Regions from separate parts of the Kitasatospora sp. NPDC032150 genome, predicted to be linked through region 2. Evidence: predicted binding sites of a transcription regulator. Region 2 holds the regulator's gene; each other region holds the start of a gene.
The links. The regulator HrcA, encoded in region 2, represses chaperone genes, less so after heat shock. The targets are predictions, from matches to a motif close to TTNGCACTCNGNNNNNCNGAGTGCNAA.
Positions count from the first base shown of each region.

Region 1: groES (co-chaperone GroES) is a predicted target of HrcA. The motif match lies at 1,971-1,997, and genes of this name have one in related genera.
Region 3: groL (chaperonin GroEL) is a predicted target of HrcA. The motif match lies at 2,316-2,342, and genes of this name have one in related genera.

Region 1 is NZ_JBVIMH010000004.1:213,285-216,541, reverse strand. It holds gene groL (chaperonin GroEL) at 1-1,420, opposite strand, end outside; gene groES (co-chaperone GroES) at 1,519-1,827, opposite strand; gene ACZ5ON_RS07280 (class I SAM-dependent methyltransferase) at 2,190-3,257, shown strand, end outside.
Region 2 is NZ_JBVIMH010000020.1:23,563-26,819, reverse strand. It holds gene htpX (zinc metalloprotease HtpX) at 1-539, opposite strand, end outside; gene hrcA (heat-inducible transcriptional repressor HrcA) at 828-1,841, shown strand; gene dnaJ (molecular chaperone DnaJ) at 1,913-3,055, shown strand; gene ACZ5ON_RS22930 (16S rRNA (uracil(1498)-N(3))-methyltransferase) at 3,187-3,257, shown strand, end outside.
Region 3 is NZ_JBVIMH010000009.1:80,788-84,044, reverse strand. It holds gene ACZ5ON_RS13395 (hypothetical protein) at 56-412, opposite strand; gene groL (chaperonin GroEL) at 536-2,158, opposite strand; gene ACZ5ON_RS13385 (cold-shock protein) at 2,520-2,726, opposite strand.

The DNA.
Region 1 (3,257 bases), on a different contig from region 2:
CCTCCAGCTCGGCAACCTTGGAGGTGATGACGTAGCCCTCCAGGCCGGCGTTCTGGGCGATCCAGCGCAGCGGCTCGACCAGCGCGCGGCGGACGACGGCGACACCGGTCGCCTCGTCGCCGGTCAGGCCCAGGCCGTCCTCGAGCACCTTGGCGGCGTGGACCAGGGAGGCGCCACCACCGGCGACGATGCCCTCCTCGACCGCGGCGCGGGTCGCCGAGATGGCGTCCTCCAGGCGGTGCTTGCGCTCCTTGAGCTCCACCTCGGTGGCAGCGCCGACCTTGATGACGCAGACGCCGCCGGCCAGCTTGGCCAGGCGCTCCTGCAGCTTCTCGCGGTCCCAGTCCGAGTCGGTGACGGCGATCTCGGCCTTGATCTGGGCGACCCGGCCCGCGACGGCCTCGGCGTCGCCGGCACCGTCGACGACGGTGGTCTCGTCCTTGGTGATGGTCACGCGGCGGGCGCTGCCCAGCACGTCCAGACCGGCCTGCTCGAGCTTGAGGCCGACCTCCTCGGAGATGACGGTGGCGCCGGTCAGGACGGCCAGGTCGCCGAGGATCGCCTTGCGGCGGTCACCGAAGCCCGGGGCCTTGACGGCCACGGCGTTGAAGGTGCCACGGATCTTGTTCACCACGAGGGTGGAGAGCGCCTCGCCGTCCACGTCCTCGGCGATGATCAGCAGCGGCTTGGAGGCACCGCCCTGCAGGATCTTCTCGAGCAGCGGGAGCAGCTCCTGGATGGAGGAGATCTTGCTCTGGTTGATCAGGATGTACGGGTCCTCCAGGACCGCCTCCTGACGCTCTGCGTCGGTGACGAAGTACGGCGAGAGGTAGCCCTTGTCGAACTGCATGCCCTCGGTGAAGTCCAGCTCCACGCCGAAGGTGTTCGACTCCTCGACGGTGATGACACCGTCCTTGCCGACCTTGTCGATCGCCTCGGCGATCAGCTCGCCGACCTGGGTGTCCTGGGCGGAGAGCGAGGCGACGGCGGCGACGTCGTCCTTGCCCTCGATCTCGCGGGCGACGGAGAGCAGGTGCTCGGAAACGGCGGCGACGGCCTTGTCGATGCCCTTCTTCAGGGCGGCCGGGCCGGCACCGGCGGCGACGTTGCGCAGACCCTCGTTGACCAGGGCCTGGGCCAGCACGGTGGCGGTGGTGGTGCCGTCACCGGCGACGTCGTTGGTCTTGGTGGCGACCTCCTTCACCAGCTGGGCGCCGAGGTTCTCGTACGGGTCGTCCAGCTCGACCTCGCGGGCGATGGTCACACCGTCGTTGGTGATGGTCGGAGCGCCGAACTTCTTGTCGATGACGACGTTGCGGCCCTTGGGGCCGATGGTCACCTTGACGGTGTCGGCCAGCTTGTTGACACCGCGCTCCAGCGAGCGGCGGGCGTCCTCGTCGAACTGCAGGATCTTCGCCATGGTTCCGTTCCCTCGGGGTTTCTGCGTACGTGAGCCAACAACCGCGCCCCGGGCTCCTGTGTCTGTTCCGACACGGATCCGGGGCGGGTCGCTACGACTTACTTCTCGACGATCGCGAGGACGTCGCGGGCCGACAGGACGAGGTACTCCTCGTTGTTGTACTTGACCTCGGTGCCGCCGTACTTCGAGTACAGGACGACGTCACCGACCTTCACGTCGAGCGGGAGACGCTGGCCGTCCTCGAAGCGGCCCGGACCGACGGCCAGGACGACGCCCTCCTGGGGCTTCTCCTTGGCGGTGTCCGGGATAACCAGGCCGGAGGCCGTGGTGGTCTCGGCCTCGAGCGGCTGGACCACGATGCGGTCCTCGAGCGGCTTGATGGCAACCTTGCTGCTGACGGTGGTCACGTCCGAGCTCCCCTTCGGAGATTACGGGGTAGTCCTACAGGTTGGTGGCGATGCCTGCGGGCCTGCCGTCGCGGGGGTCAGACACGCTCGATCGCGTTAGCACTCTCCTGGTGGGGAGTGCCAGGAACGACCATAGGGGGCCGTTAGCACTCAGTCAACCAGAGTGCCAACGGCGTGGCTCGGTGTTCCGTGGAACCCGTTCGAAGCGGCCGATCAGTCGCACTCGTGCTCGAATCACCGGCCGCCGGAGCACCGTGAGCCGCGCCGGCGCCCGACGCGATCCGCCCCCGGGGAGCGGCGCGGCCCCGCCCCGGGTCGGCGGGACGACCGGCCGGTCCGTGCCGAGCGGGGAGAATGGCCCCGTGGAGATCGAATCGTTCCAGGCCCTGCTGACCGACGAGGGCCAGGCGCTGCTGGCCGAGCTGCGTGACTTCAAGGCCGGCGAGGAACTCGCGGTGGCCACCCGGCTGCGCCGCGGGCACCCGGCCGAGCTGGTGTCGGCAGCGCTCGCCCAGGCGCAGCTGCGGCAGCGGGCCAGGGCGAAGTTCGGCGATCTGGCGGACCGGCTGTACTTCACGCCCGACGGGGTCGAGCAGGCGACCCGCCGCAGCGTGGCCGAGTGGCGCGCGCGGCGCTTCGCCGAGCTGGGGGTGCGCCGGCTGGCCGACCTGTGCTGCGGGATCGGCGGCGACGCCATCGCGCTGGCCCGGCTGGGGATCTCCGTGCTGGCGGTCGACCGCTCCCCGCTGACCTGCGCGGTCGCCGAGGCGAACGCCGCCGCGCTGGGCCTGGCCGAGCTGATCGAGGTGCGCTGCGCGGACGTCACCGAGGTGGACGTGACCGGGTACGACGCGGTCTTCACCGACCCGGCGCGGCGCACCTCGCGCGGCCGGGTGTTCGACCCCGAGGCGTACTCACCGCCGCTCTCCTGGGCGATCGAGGCCGCCCGCCGTACGCCGTTCGGAGCGCTCAAGGTCGCGCCGGGCATCCCGCACGAGCTGGTCCCCGACGACGCCGAGGCCGAGTGGGTCTCCGACCACGGCGAGGTGAAGGAGGCCGCGCTCTGGTTCGGCACCCGGGCCGGACAGCCGCACCGCGCGACCCTGCTGCCCGGCCCCCACACGCTGACCGGCGGCCACCTGCCCGACCCCGGGGCCGGTCCGGTGGGCCGCTACCTGTACGAGCCGGACGGCGCGGTGATCCGGTCCCACCTGGTCGCCGAGGTGGCCGGGCAGGTGGACGGGCGGCTGATCGACCCGATGATCGCGTACGTGACCTCGGACCGGCTGGTGCCGACCCCCTACGCGCACGCCTACGAGATCAGCGACGTGCTGCCGTTCAACGTGAAGAAGCTGAAGGCGCTGCTGCGCGAGCGTGGGGTCGGCACCGTGGTGATCAAGAAGCGCGGCATCGGCATCACCCCGGAGGAG
Region 2 (3,257 bases):
CCGCCGTACAGCGCGATCCGGGTCATCATCCCGGCCAGTACGCCGAGGAAACCGGCGATCGTCATCACCGCGACGTCCCGGTGCGCGACGTGCGAGAGCTCGTGGGCGAGAACGCCCTCCAGTTCCTCCGGTTCCAGTCGGCGCAGCAGGCCGGTGGTCACGCAGACCACCGCGTTCTGCGGGTTGCGGCCGGTGGCGAAGGCGTTGGGCATGTCGTTGTCGGCGACCGCCACCCTGGGTTTGGGCATGTCCGCCATGGCACAGAGCCGGTCGATGGTGCCGTGCAGCTGCGGGTACTGCTCGGGGCTCACCGGCCGGGCTCCCATCGCCCGCTCGGTGATCTTGTCGCTGAACCAGAACTGGGCCACGAAGAGCCCGCCGGAGATCAGCACGATCAGCGGCCACGCCCCGCGCAGCAGGACGATCAGCACTCCCGTGAAGCCCACGTACAGCAGGCCGATGAGGAACATGGTGATGACCATCCGCCCGGTCAGGCCACGATCGGGTGCGAAGCGGGAGTGCTGGGATGAAGCCGACATCTCTGCTCCTTCGTTACATCGCTCGCCTTCGATGCTGCCACCCCGGGCGCCCCGGGGCACCGACTTCGTACCCCGGATCCGACGAGGATCACCGGGGCGGCCCGTTCCTGCCGTCGGAGCCGGGCCGTACACTGGCAAGTACGGTTCTGGCACTCTGCCTTCCAGAGTGCCAAGGGGCCGGTCGGCCAAGGGATTCAACGGACGAAGACGGAGGTGCGTGCCGTGTACAGCGAGCGCAGTGCTGACGAGCGCAAGCCGGACGCGCGCCGGCTCGAGCCCCGTCGTCCGCTGGACGAGCGCAAGCTGGCGGTACTGCGCGCGATCGTCCAGGACTACGTGGGCACCGAGGAGCCGGTCGGCTCCAAGGCCCTGGTCGAGCGGCACAACCTCGGGGTCTCACCGGCCACCGTGCGCAACGACATGGCGGCGCTGGAGGAGGACGGTTACATCCACCAGCCGCACACCAGCGCCGGGCGGATCCCGACCGACAAGGGCTACCGCCTGTTCGTCGACAGGCTGGCCGAGGTCAAGCCGATGAGCGCGCCGGAGCGTCGGGCGATCCGCCACTTCCTGGACGGCGCGGTCGACCTGGACGACGTGGTGGCCCGCACGGTCCGCCTGCTGGCGCAGTTGACCAGGCAGGTCGCGGTGGTCCAGTACCCCTCGCTCAGCCGGTCCACGGTGCGGCACATCGAGCTGGTGGCGCTGGCCCCGGCGAAGGTGATGCTGGTGCTGATCACCAACACCGGCCGGGTCGAGCAGCGGCTGGTGGACTGCCCCGGCACGGTCGGCGAGAACGTGCTGGCCGATCTGCGGTCCAGACTCAACGCCAGCGCGGTCGGCCGCCCGCTGCCCGAGGTGCCCGGCGCGCTGGAGGAACTCCCGGCGGCCTTCGAGTCGTCGGACCGGCCGACGGTCAGTGTGGTGCTCGCCACGTTGTTCGAGACGCTGGCCGAGCAGAAGGAGGAGCGGATCATGCTGGCCGGTACGGCCAATCTGACCCGCTTCGGACATGACTTCCCGCTCACCATCCAGCCGGTGCTGGAAGCACTGGAGGAGCAGGTGGTACTGCTCCGCCTGTTGGGTGAGACGGCGGACGCCGGAATGACGGTCCGGATCGGTCACGAGAACGAGTACGAGGGGCTCAATTCCACCTCGATCGTCTCGGTCGGTTACGGTTCCGGCGACCAGAGTGTGGCAAAACTCGGGGTGATCGGTCCGACCCGGATGGACTATCCGGGCACAATGGGGGCGGTGCGAGCGGTGGCCCGGTACGTGGGTCAGATCCTGGCCGAGTCATAGCACAGGCCGCTGGTTGAACCGGCGGCGACCAGTCGCAAGCACTTCTACAGGCGGAACAAGCGGAGCATTTGGTGGCCACGGACTACTACGCGGTACTCGGCGTCCGACGGGATGCGGGGCAGGACGAGATCAAGAAGGCGTTCCGGCGCCTGGCACGCGAACTGCACCCGGACGTCAACCCGGACCCGAAGACGCAGGAGCGGTTCAAGGAGATCAACGCCGCCTACGAGGTGCTCTCCGACCCGCAGAAGCGGCAGGTGTACGACCTCGGCGGAGACCCGCTGTCGCCCAACGGCGGTGGTGGCGCGGGCGGCTTCGGCGCCGGTGCGGCGGGCTTCGGCTTCTCCGACATCATGGACGCCTTCTTCGGCGCCGCCTCCGGCCAGCGCGGCCCGCGCTCGCGGACCCGGCGCGGCCAGGACGCGATGATCCGTCTGGAGATCACCCTGGAGGAGGCCGCCTTCGGCACCACCAAGGAACTCCAGGTCGACACCGCCGTGACCTGCACCACCTGTTCCGGCGAGGGTGCCGCACCCGGCACCTCCGCGCAGACCTGTGACATGTGCCGCGGCAAGGGCGAGGTCTCCCAGGTCACCCGGTCCTTCCTGGGCCAGGTCATGACCTCCCGTCCCTGCCCGCAGTGTCAGGGCTTCGGCACCGTCGTGCCGACCCCGTGCCCCGAGTGCGCCGGCGACGGCCGGGTGCGCGCCCGCCGTACCCTCACCGTCAAGATCCCGGCCGGTGTGGACAACGGCACCCGGATCCAGCTGGCCGGCGAGGGCGAGGTCGGCCCCGGCGGCGGCCCGGCGGGCGACCTCTACGTCGAGATCGCCGAGACCAGCCACGCGGTCTTCCAGCGGCGCGGCGACGACCTGCACTGCACCGTCACCATCCCGATGACGGCCGCGGCGCTCGGCACCCAGGTGCCGCTGCAGACCCTGGACGGCCTGGAGGACGTGGACATTCGCCCCGGCACCCAGTCCGGCCAGTCGATCCCGCTGCACGGCCGCGGCGTGACGCATCTGCGCGGCGGCGGCCGAGGCGACCTGATAGTGCACGTCGAGGTGCAGACGCCCACCAAGCTCGACGCCGAGCAGGAGGACCTGCTGCGGCGGCTCGCGGCGCTGCGCGGCGAGGAGCGTCCGTCCGGGCAGTTCGCGCCGGGCCAGCAGGGGCTGTTCTCGCGGCTGAAGGACGCCTTCAACGGACGCTGAGGCTCTGGGCCCTGGTCCGGTGAAGCCTTTCGAGCCGCTTCCGAGCCGCTGAGCTTCCGGGCGCCCGGTGACTCCCCGAGGGTCGCCGGGCGCCGCCGTGTCGGTACCGAGAGATTGTTTGGGGAAATGCCATGACCGCGCCCGTGTTCGTCGTCGAGACCGACAGGCTGGCCGCGGCCGCGCCCGGAGCGGTGATCCGGGT
Region 3 (3,257 bases), on a different contig from region 2:
CGCCCGCCATAGCCCCGGACAGGGCCGGGCTCACCCGCCCGGCCCGGGAGGAGGCTCAGACGAGCTGTCCGACCGGGGCCACCACGGTGCCGTTCTTGCCGCACACCCAGTGCGGCTCCGGCCCCAACTCCGGCTCCACGCTCAGCGCGTGCGGATCCCCCTCCGCCGCGCAGGCGGTGCACAGCGGCCAGCGGCCGTAAGCCTCCAGCAGGGCGTCCTGGACATCCTGGGCCAGCAGCCCGAGCACGTACTCCGTCCCGTCCGGCCACTGCTCCAGCCACCAGCGGCGGTGCGTGACCGCCTTCTCGACCAGCGAGACCACCGCGGCCTCGGCGACGTCCCGGGCGGTGAGGTCGGCGAGGACCAGGGCGCGGGCGGTGTGCAGGGCGGTTTCGATCTCGGAGCTGGCCATCCACCCATTCTCCCGCAGCCGGCGCCGCCGTCCCACGCGGGAGCGGACGCCGCGAGGGCGGCCTCCCCGCTGTGGGGAGACCGCCCTCGCAGACGATCAGAACTCGCCGATCCTCGGGGAGGATCAGAAGTCCATGTCACCGCCCGGCATGCCGCCGCCGGCCGGGGCAGCGGCCTTCTCCGGCTTGTCGGCGATGACGGCCTCGGTGGTCAGGAACAGCGCCGCGATGGACGCGGCGTTCTGCAGCGCGGAGCGGGTGACCTTGGCCGGGTCGATGATGCCCTCGGCGACCAGGTCGACGTACTCGTTGGTGGCCGCGTTCAGACCGTGGCCGGCGGGGAGGTTGCGCACCTTCTCCACCACGACGCCGCCCTCGAGGCCGGCGTTGGTCGCGATCTGCTTGATCGGGGCCTCCAGCGCGACGCGGACGATGTTGGCACCGGTGGCCTCGTCGCCGTCCAGCTCGAGCTTCTCGAACGCGACACTGGCCTGCAGCAGGGCGACGCCACCACCGGCGACGATGCCCTCCTCGACGGCGGCCTTGGCGTTGCGGACGGCGTCCTCGATGCGGTGCTTGCGCTCCTTGAGCTCGACCTCGGTCGCGGCACCGGCCTTGATGACGGCCACGCCGCCGGCCAGCTTGGCCAGGCGCTCCTGCAGCTTCTCGCGGTCGTAGTCCGAGTCGCTGTTCTCGATCTCGGCGCGGATCTGGTTCACGCGGCCCGCGACCTGCTCGCTGTCGCCGCCACCGTCGACGATGGTGGTCTCGTCCTTGGTGATGACGACCTTGCGGGCGGTGCCCAGGAGGTCCAGGCCCGCGTTCTCGAGCTTGAGGCCGACCTCCTCGGAGATGACGGTGCCACCGGTGAGGATGGCGATGTCGCCGAGCATGGCCTTGCGGCGGTCACCGAAGCCCGGGGCCTTGACGGCGACGGACTTGAAGGTGCCACGGATCTTGTTCACGACCAGGGTCGACAGGGCCTCGCCCTCGACGTCCTCGGCGATGATGACCAGCGGCTTGCCGGACTGCATGACCTTCTCCAGCAGCGGGAGCAGGTCCTTGACCGAGCCGATCTTGGAGTTGGCGATCAGGATGTACGGGTCCTCGAAGGACGCCTCCATCCGCTCCAGGTCGGTGGCGAAGTAAGCGGAGATGTAGCCCTTGTCGAAGCGCATGCCCTCGGTGAGCTCCAGCTCCAGGCCGAAGGTGTTGCTCTCCTCGACGGTGATGACGCCTTCCTTGCCGACCTTGTCCATGGCCTCGGCGATCAGCTCACCGATCTGGGTGTCGGCGGCGGAGATGGAGGCGGTGGAGGCGATCTGCTCCTTGGTCTCCACGTCCTTGGCCTGGGCCAGCAGCTGGTCCGAGACGGCGGCGACGGCCTTCTCGATGCCGCGCTTCAGGGCCATCGGGTTGGCGCCGGCGGCGACGTTGCGCAGGCCCTCGCGAACCAGGGCCTGGGCCAGCACGGTGGCGGTGGTGGTGCCGTCACCCGCGACGTCGTCGGTCTTCTTGGCGACCTCCTTGACGAGCTCCGCACCGATCTTCTCGTACGGGTCCTCGAGCTCGATCTCCTTGGCGATGGAGACACCGTCGTTGGTGATCGTGGGGGCACCCCACTTCTTCTCAAGGACGACGTTGCGGCCCTTGGGGCCCAGCGTCACCTTGACTGCGTCGGCAAGCTGGTTCATGCCACGCTCAAGGCCGCGGCGAGCTTCCTCGTCAAACGCGATGATCTTGGCCATCGGAAGTGGTCCTCCAGGACACGGTCGACTGCTCGGACCAAGAGGTGCCCGCGACGGACGGCACCCAGGAGCGGGGGTCCTTTCCCCTGCCGCTCCCCGGAACCTCACCGACCCGGTCCGTTTGTCACTCTCGAGCGGAGAGTGCTAACGCCAATGATTAGCACTCTGGGATACCGAGTGCAAGCCCAATGCGACAGTGTCGACCGGGAGTCGGCGGTTCCGAGCGGCCGCCCGCGTCCGGATCCGGACACCGTCGAGGACAGCAGTGGACCCGTACGACGGGGGTCGTACGGGTCCACTGCTCGAACAACGTTGTGAGCGCCAGCTCGTGACCGAGCCGAGGGCTCCGCAGGCCGGAAGGTCAGACCGCAGCGGCGCGGACCATGTCCGCCTGCGGGCCCTTCTGCCCCTGGGAGATCTCGAACTCGACCCGCTGACCCTCTTCGAGGGTGCGGTAGCCGTCCATCTGGATCGCGCTGTAGTGGACGAACACGTCCGCACCACCGTCGACCGCGATGAAGCCGTAGCCCTTCTCCGCGTTGAACCACTTGACGGTGCCCTGAGCCATTCCGAACTCCCCTTGTGCTGTGCTGGCCCTTCGCGGGCCCGCAGGGTGCGGACCCAGGCTGGTAGGCCGGCCCGAGGAAACCCCCCTGAGCGCAGCCGTGCACGCCGCAAACCTCCGCCGCCTCCCGGGAGTTGCCGGGCCGACGGGTGATTGCGTACGACCGCCGCTGAATGTATCCGGACAGGTGCCCTCTGCAACAGGCCCAACTTCCGGGAATTCCATCCGGAAGCTTTCGGATGCCACGGGATGAAAGCGGCAGACCATGCCTATTCCCGCCGGGCATAATGGACGAACAGTCGCAAATCGCCGGTGAATTTCTGACGTCGTCCTGACATCCTCTGCGGCGGACTGCCCAAGGTCCGCCTCAGCGGTCGGAAGAGCCCTGTGTGTGCGATCGGCCGTCAGGGCGCCGGGGGCGGGCCGGCCGCGGGCCGTGCTCCCGCGGTTGGCCGGCGGGATGCATGCCGGTATCAGCGCACTTTACCGCCCCTTCGGGCCACCCTTTTCCACCGGCGCGCCAAGAGCCGCCAA